2 regions of the Franconibacter daqui genome follow, and region 2 is predicted to be linked to the other one. Evidence: predicted binding sites of a transcription regulator. Region 2 holds the regulator's gene; the other holds the start of a gene.
What was found. The regulator ArgR, encoded in region 2, controls arginine synthesis, uptake and breakdown. The targets are predictions, from matches to a motif close to ANTGAATAAAAATACANT.

Region 1 (4,431 bases), 420 kb from region 2:
TTTATGCCTGAAATTTGCTAAAAGGCGCGTTAACCGCGCCTTGCCAGCGTTCCGCCATCGGCGAAATAGGCTTTAATCCCCGCCAGAATCGAAACGGCCACCTCTTGCTGAAACGCCGCGGTGCGCAGCTTTTTCTCTTCTTCCACGTTACTAATAAACGCGGTTTCCACCAGAATGGAAGGGATATCGGGCGCCTTCAGCACCGCAAAGCCCGCCTGATCCACGCTGTTTTTATGCAGCTTATTCACGCCGCCCAGGCGGTTTAATACTTCTTTGCCAAACTTCAGGCTGTCGGAAATGGTCAGCGACTGCACCATATCGAACATGGTGTGGTCGAGATAAACATCCCCGCTCTTGCTGACGCCGCCCACAAGGTCGGCGGCATTCTGCGTCTGCGCCAGATATTTCGCCGCGGCGCTGGTGGCCCCTTTTGTCGAGAGCGCAAAAACGGACGAGCCGCGCGCCGCCCGGCTGGTAAAAGCATCGGCGTGAATGGAGACAAACAGGTCGGCGCGCTGCTTCTGCGCCTTCGCCACACGCACTTTGAGCGGGATAAAGATATCCTCGTTGCGCGTCATATAGGCTTTCATGTTGATCTCTTTTTCAATCAGCGCCTTGAGCCGCCTTGCGATTTGCAGCACCACATCTTTTTCACGCGTTTTATATTTACCGATAGCGCCGGGGTCTTCCCCACCGTGCCCGGGGTCAATCATGATGACAATAGGTCGGTCGCGCCCCGCTTTACCCGGCTGCGGTCCACCCTGCGGCGTTTTTTGGTCGAGTTCGCCTTTATTGTAATCTTCCAGCAACGCCAGCAGCGGATCCTGCTCGCTGGCGCTGTCCGCCGGGTAGAGATCTATCACCAGACGCTCTTTAAACTCCGCCACCGGAGCAAGGGCGAAAAGGTGCGGCGTAACGTTCTTTTTCAGTTCAAATACCATGCGCACCGTTTTCGGGTCGAACTGCCCGACGCGCGCGGATTTGATAAAGGGATCGTTGTCGCTTATGTGGTTGCCAAGCCCTTTCAGCACGGAGTTGAGGTGTACGCCTTCGATATCGACCACCACCCGCTCAGGGTTGCTCAGCGCAAACTGGCGATACTTCAGTACACGGTTAGATTCGAGCGTAACGCGGGTATAAGCGGAGGCGGGCCAGACGCGCACCGCCACCACCTGGCTTGACGCGGCGAAACCAATCTGGCTGACGCTTAATAACCACATGGCGCCCGTCCCCTGCAACAGCTGACGACGGCTTAAAGATTTACTGGAACCAGACATGCCTCTCCCGAGCAGAATAAAAACCAAACCCTGACATAACATCGTAAAAACAGGCGGAAAACTTTAGCGAATGGTGCTTTAGCTGTCATCTATAAAAGGGTAAACAATCACGTTGGGCGGCTTTTGCCCGATGTTCAGCGCTTGCATTGCGCGAAATTGTTGCTTGCATGGTGGGCAGGAAAAGAATAAAAATACATAAATCACGAATAATCATGCATTGAGAGGTTTAGCCGTGGTGAAGGAGCGTCGAACCGAGCTGGTCCAGGGATTCCGTCATTCTGTTCCCTATATTAACGCGCATCGGGGAAAAACGTTTGTCATTATGCTTGGCGGCGAAGCCATTGAGCATGAGAATTTCTCTAATATCGTCAATGACATCGGCTTACTGCATAGTCTTGGCATCCGGCTGGTGGTCGTCTATGGCGCTCGCCCGCAAATAGACGCTAACCTTGCGGCCCATCATCACGAACCGATTTATCACAAACATACCCGCGTGACGGACGCCCGCACGCTCGACCTGGTAAAACAGGCGGCTGGCCTTCTACAACTCGACATTACCGCGCGCCTCTCCATGAGCCTGAATAATACGCCGCTGCAGGGCGCGCATATCAACGTGGTAAGCGGCAATTTTATTATCGCCCAGCCGCTCGGCGTGGATGACGGCGTGGATTACTGCCATAGCGGGCGCATTCGCCGCATTGATGAAGAGGCGATCCATCGTCAGCTCGACAGCGGCGCGATTGTGCTGATGGGGCCGGTGGCGGTTTCCGTTACCGGTGAAAGTTTTAACCTGACATCGGAAGAGATTGCGACGCAGCTGGCCATCAAACTGAAAGCAGAAAAGATGATCGGCTTCTGCTCTTCGCAGGGGGTGATGGACGAAACCGGCGCTATCGTCTCCGAACTTTTCCCGAACGAAGCCCAGGCGCGGGTGGAAGCGCTGGAAGCGGCGGGAGACTATCACTCCGGCACCGTGCGCTTTTTGCGCGGCGCAGTGAAGGCCTGCCGCAGCGGCGTGCGCCGCAGCCATTTAATCAGCTATCAGGAAGATGGCGCGTTGCTGCAGGAGCTTTTCTCACGCGAAGGGATTGGCACGCAGATAGTGATGGAGAGCGCCGAGCAGATCCGTCGCGCCACGATTAACGACATCGGCGGCATTCTGGAGCTGATCCGCCCGCTGGAGCAGCAGGGCATTCTGGTGCGCCGCTCCCGCGAACAGCTGGAGATGGAGATAGACAAGTTCACAATTATTCAGCGCGACAACCTGACTATCGCCTGCGCCGCGCTCTATCCTTTCCCGGAAGAGAAGATTGGTGAAATGGCCTGCGTGGCGGTGCATCCGGACTACCGCAGCTCGTCGCGCGGCGAGGCGCTGTTGCAGCGCGTGGCAAGCCAGGCGAAGCAGATGGGGCTGAGCAAACTTTTTGTGCTCACCACCCGCAGCATCCACTGGTTCCAGGAGCGTGGCTTTACGCCCGTGGACATCGACTCGCTGCCCGAGAGTAAAAAGCAGATGTACAATTACCAGCGGCGCTCCAAAGTGCTGATGGCGGACCTCACCTAGCGCTCAGGCCGCGCGTAAGCGGCCTTCTATTCCTGAAAATGCGCCATCAACCCGCTGCGTCGCTCGGTACGGGTGGCGATAGCCTGCTCAAAGACCCGGTCATCGGTATAAAGCGAAAGCCGGCTGCGGGCGCGGGTAATGGCGGTATAAACCAGCTCGCGCGTCACAACCGGCACAAACTGACCGGGCAGGATCAACGCCGCGTGATCAAACTCCGACCCCTGTGATTTATGTACCGTCATCGCCCAGGCGGTATCGTGCGCCGGAAGACGGCTCGGCTGCACGGCCTTCACGGTGCCATCCGGCATAGGGAACCAGACGCGCAGCCCCTGCCCCCGGTCGAGCGCAATGCCGATATCGCCATTAAACAGCCCCAGCGCGCTGTCGTTACGGCTAATCATTACCGGCCTGCCTTCATACCAGCGAGAAAGCGGCGCGCGCGTAATAACCCGCCGCTGCGCCAGCGCCTGCTCCAGCCGTTCGTTTAATCCGGCAACGCCGAAAGGCCCTTCGCGCAGCGCGCAAAGCAGCTGAAATTCGCCGAATGCCTGCAAAACCGTTCGCGGTTCGGCGCCTTCCTGCAACGACGCGAGAAAACGCTGATAGCCCTCCAGCGACTCGGCAATCATGCGCGTGTAATCTTCGCCGCTTTGCAGCGGCTTTTTGACGATATCCTCAAAATTTTGGGAAAAGGCGCTGCGCGCCGCCCGGTGGTCGCTGCCGTTGACCGCAAAAGCCAGCCGTCCGATACCGGAATGGCTGCCGAAGCGATAGCTTTTTTGCAGCAGGCAAAGGCAATCCCGGAGTTGGGCGGCCTGTTCGCTCTCTCCTGCGGCTATCTGGCAGCCCGTAATACGGCTTAACTCCTGCGCCCTGGCGGCGGTAAAGCCATGGCTGACGTAGTGGCAAATGTCACCCAGCACGGCGCCGGCTTCGACTGAGGCGAGCTGGTCGCGATCGCCCAGGAAGATCACTCGCGCATGAGAAGGCAGCGCCGCGATAAGGCGCGCCATCATCGGCAAATCGATCATTGAGGCTTCATCCACTACCAGTACATCCAGATGCAGCGGATTACCCTCGTGATAACGCAGCCGCTGGCTGCCAGGCTGCGCGCCCAGCAGGCGATGCAGGGTGCTTGCGTCGTCCGGCAGCGCCTCTTTTTGCGTTTTCTCCAGCGGCAGACGGCGCAGCGCAGCGCCGAGCGACTCAGTCAGGCGCGCCGCCGCTTTGCCGGTCGGCGCGGCGAGGCGAATGCGTGGAGGTTTGTCGCCCGCCAGCCGCACTATCGCCGCCAGCAGTTTTGCCACGGTGGTGGTTTTGCCGGTGCCGGGACCGCCGGATATCACCGAGATACGGCGGGTTAACGCCACCGCCGCCGCGACTTTCTGCCAGTCAACCTCGTCAGTTGGCGCAAACAGTTCATTAAGCACCTGGTTTAGCTTCGCCTCATCCGCCGTGATGACCAGATTTTGCTGGCGGAAGAAGGCGGCGACCGCCTGTTCATGTCGCCACATGCGGTTGAGATAAAGCCGTTCGCCAATCAGCTTAAGCGGCGTTGGCGCGCCGTCTTCGCTGACCGCTCTTGAAGCC
Region 2 (4,431 bases):
GGCGGATTTTTACCGGGAGTTTTCCCGCACCTTTGGTCTGGCCAAAAATCAGGTAAACGATCTGGATGCGCTATGGGAGGTGGTAACTGAAGGGGGATTGCCGCTACCGCTGGAGATAGAGTTTGTGCATCTGGGAGAGGAGCAGCGTCGGCGTTATGGGGCGCTGATTTTGCTTTTTGACGAAGCAGAAGAGGAGCTGGAAGGTCAGCTCCGCTTCAATGTACGTCATTCAACATAGGACAGGCACTTAAAAAGGCCCCTGCGAAAACAGGGGCAAGTCGTCAGACAAGACGACGAGGGTTACTTATACAGTTCAGCGGTGGCGTGCCAGTGGTCACCCTGAGTCAGTTCAGTGATGCGATAGCTGCTGGCGCCTTCTTTTTCCGCTTTTTCCGCCAGCTGCTGGCGAATATCCATTGGCGCGCCCGTTACCTGAGTGACAGAAACGCTGCCCATCGGCTGGAGGTTTTGCGCCTGCTGGGTGTTGACTTGTTGTACTGCGGCGCTGGCGCCAAAAGAGATAATTGAGGCCAGGCCCAGGGCTGCGATGGTAAATGGGGTTTTCATTGTCTTAACTCCTCGTCAAAGCACCCAACGGCCGGAAGGGTTGAAACGCTATTTTTCTGCTTGAGGCCGTTGCGTGCGTTTATGGCTATTCAGAACTTTTACTTTTAACGCGTTGTTTATTTGTAGAGCTCAGCGGTAGCGTGCCAGTGGTCGCCGGTACGCGCTTCGATGATGCGATAAGAAGACGCGCCTTTTTCCTGCGCTTTCTGATCCAGCATTTCACGCATATCCATCGGGACGCTGCCTACCGCGTCAACGGTGACAGTACCGATAGCCTGGCGGTTTTGCGCCTGGTCGGCATTGATGGAAGATGCTGCGAAAGCACCGAAAGAAAGCACAGAAAGAACGGTTGCGGCTGCTACGGTAGATTTAATGTTCATATTGTTTACCTCGTCGTATTTATTATTACTGGTCACTGTTCCGTGACCCTCATCACAAAAACAAGTATACACTAGTCACCCAAAAAATTAATAACAGGCTAATGGTTTCCTATGAAACTTTGAGTCTGGAGTGATGTTTATTTATTACCGAACGTTATAAAAATGGTTAAAATTTAGCCAATATTTTTTATTATTTCTTATGAATCAATAAGATATTTTATTTTTGCAATTTGTGCGGTTTTCTTTTTCTAATACACTGGGTGAATGGTTTTCAGCAGACGAAGCGACTGGTTAAGCGGGAGATGGCAGAAGAAGGTAAAAGAAGGGAACAACGCTCCCGCTACGATATAGCGGGAGCGGGGCATCAGAGTTCCTGTTCGAAAAGCACCAGGATGGCTTCGTAAAGCTCTTTGACCGTGAAGCCGCGCGCGGGCGTAGTGAAGATAGTATCGTCCCCTGCGATGGTGCCGAGGATGCCTTCCGCTTTGCCGAGGGAATCCAGCAGGCGAGCAATCAGCTGCGCCGCGCCTGGGCTTGTGTGAATGACGACTACGGCGTCGTTATAGTCGATATCCAGCACCAGGTTTTTAAGCGGGCTGGACGTGGTCGGTACGCCAAGCTCAACCGGCAGGCAGTAAACCATCTCCATTTTGGCGTTGCGGGTGCGCACGGCGCCAAACTTGGTCAGCATGCGGGAGACTTTTGACTGGTTGATATTCTCAAAGCCTTCGTCCTGCAGCGCCTGGACAATCTCACCCTGCGAACTGAATTTTTCTTCTTTGAGTAATGCTTTAAACGCTTTAACTAACTCTTCTTGTTTTGCGGAGCTGCGCATACGTCACCCGTGGTCAGGCCAATAAGAACAACATTATTATGCATAAAATTGAATTTTTATGCAAATTATCTGCCGTGAGCGGGGCTGAAATAATGTTATGAAAGCGGCGGATTTTATCAAATTTTGTTATCAAGGAACATGCCTGCGTCACGACTCGAAAATAAGCGATAAAGTAAAACAATTGTTATCAAAATGATGTTGTTTTGCTGTCGCGAGAGGGTGTAATGTAACCGCCTGTTGATATGTTGCTCCGGTAGTGACCCGGCGAGCCCGATAGTCTCCGTGCACCGGTAAAGCCGCCGCATCGCTTTCAGTAAAGCGCGTCAGGAGTCGCAAACTGAAGGCCAGAAGATTGTACTCATTTCAGCTCTGAATGATTATGGTCGCCACCAATGGAGTAACGGCACACTTTAGCTCACCATAATAAGGAGTTTAGGATGAAAGTTGCAGTCCTCGGCGCGGCAGGTGGTATTGGCCAGGCGCTTGCCCTTCTACTCAAGACCCAACTGCCTTCAGGTTCAGAACTCTCTCTGTATGACATCGCACCGGTTACCCCAGGGGTAGCGGTTGACCTGAGTCATATCCCTACCGACGTAAAAATCAAAGGCTTCTCCGGCGAAGACGCTACCCCGGCGCTGGAAGGCGCAGACGTGGTGCTGATCTCCGCAGGCGTGGCGCGTAAGCCGGGCATGGACCGTTCCGATCTCTTTAACGTGAACGCCGGCATCGTGAAAAACCTGGTTCAGCAGATCGCGACGACCTGCCCGAAAGCCTGTATCGGCATCATCACCAACCCGGTTAACACCACCGTGGCGATTGCTGCGGAAGTGCTGAAAAAAGCGGGCGTGTACGACAAGAACAAACTGTTCGGCGTGACCACGCTGGATATCATTCGCTCCAATACCTTTGTGGCGGAGTTAAAAGGCAAGCAGCCGACCGAGATCGACGTACCGGTTATCGGCGGTCACTCTGGCGTGACCATTCTGCCGCTGCTGTCGCAGATCCCAGGCGTTAGCTTCTCCGAGCAGGAAGTGGCCGACCTGACCAAACGTATCCAGAACGCGGGCACCGAAGTGGTGGAAGCGAAAGCGGGCGGGGGTTCTGCAACCCTCTCTATGGGCCAGGCGGCGGCGCGCTTTGGGCTTTCCCTGGTGCGCGCATTGCAGGGCGAGCAGGGCGTAGTCGAGTGCGCTTATGTGGAAGGCGACGGCGAATACGCTCGCTTCTTCTCTCAGCCGCTGCTGCTGGGTAAAAACGGTATCGAAGAGCGTAAATCCATCGGCACCCTGAGCGCGTTCGAACAGCAGGCGCTGGAAGGCATGCTGGATACGCTGAAAAAAGATATCACGCTGGGCGAAGAGTTTGTTAACAAGTAAGAACGCTAGCCTGAAAAAAAACCGGAACACAGGTTCCGGTTTTTTTATGTCTGCCGTTTAGTTGGTGGCGGGGTATTCCTGAATCGTCACCTGCAGCGTAATGCGCTGGTCATTGCGCATGACCTCAACCGGGATAACTGAGCCGGGACGAATCTCCGCAACCTGGTCCATGGTTTCCAGCGCAGAGACCGCAGGCTTGTTATTCACCGAGACAATAACATCATTCACCTGAATGCCCGCGCGCGCCGCCGGGCCATCCGGCGCCACTTCATTTACGACAATGCCCTGGATCTGGTCAATGCCTGCTGCTGGCGCATGCAGCGGCGTGATTTCACGTCCGCCGATGCCGATATAGCCACGAATAACGCGGCCATCGCGGATAAGCTTATCCATTATCTTGGTGGCAAGCTGCGTGGGAATCGCGAAGCCCAGCCCTTCTGGCGTTTCGCCGTCATTACTTTTATCAAACGACAGGGTGTTGATGCCCATCATCTCGCCGAGCGAGTTCACCAGCGCGCCGCCGGAGTTGCCATGGTTGATGGAGGCGTCAGTCTGCAGGAAGTTCTGTCTGCCCGTAGGGTTCAGCCCCACGCGGCCGGTGGCGCTGATAATCCCCTGGGTGATGGTCTGCCCGAGGTTATAGGGGTTGCCTATAGCTAACACCACATCGCCAATATGCGGTGTACGTCTGGGGTTAATCGGAATAGTCGGCAGGTTCGCGGCATTGATTTTCAGCACGGCAAGGTCCGTCAGACTATCGGAGCCGACCAGCAGCGCCTCAAAAACACGGCCATCCTGCAACGCGACGATAATCTGGTCGGCGTCATTAATGACGTGCTTATTGGTAATGATGTAGCCGCGCTGATCCATGATAACGCCAGAGCCGAGCGTGCGAATTTCCAGCTGGTTGCGCCCGCCGTTGCTGACGCCGCGATTATAAACATTGACGACCGCTGGCGCGGCGCGCTTCACCGCCGCATTGTAGCTGACCGGCGTTTCATCGGCGCTATCATAGACCGGCGTCGACAGCGGGTTAATCTGGCGCAGCGAGGGCATGACCGCCAGCAGTATCGCCGCGACAATCAGGCCGAGCACTATCGGACGTAAAAACTTAAGAAACATGGGCATGGGTTAGTTAATCAGGAAGACGACCGCAGCATAGCATGAGTTATGCGGACATCCCACGCGGGTGGGATGTCCTGCACGGCTTTATTAGCGCAACAGTAAATAGATGCTTTCGTTGCCGCGCACCACATGGAGCGCAATAACGGCG

Region 1: a site for ArgR is predicted at 1,458-1,475, ahead of argA (amino-acid N-acetyltransferase). Genes of this name have one in related genera too.

The regions. Positions count from the first base shown of each region.
Region 1 is NZ_BMKJ01000002.1:474,142-478,572, reverse strand. Features, by position in the region: gene amiC (N-acetylmuramoyl-L-alanine amidase AmiC) at 30-1,277, opposite strand; gene argA (amino-acid N-acetyltransferase) at 1,510-2,841, shown strand; gene recD (exodeoxyribonuclease V subunit alpha) at 2,868-4,431, opposite strand, start outside.
Region 2 is NZ_BMKJ01000002.1:50,317-54,747, forward strand. Features, by position in the region: gene IEX01_RS09535 (barstar family protein) at 1-238, shown strand, start outside; gene yhcN (peroxide/acid stress response protein YhcN) at 301-567, opposite strand; gene yhcN (peroxide/acid stress response protein YhcN) at 684-947, opposite strand; gene argR (transcriptional regulator ArgR) at 1,312-1,782, opposite strand; gene mdh (malate dehydrogenase) at 2,220-3,158, shown strand; gene degS (outer membrane-stress sensor serine endopeptidase DegS) at 3,216-4,280, opposite strand; gene degQ (serine endoprotease DegQ) at 4,371-4,431, opposite strand, start outside.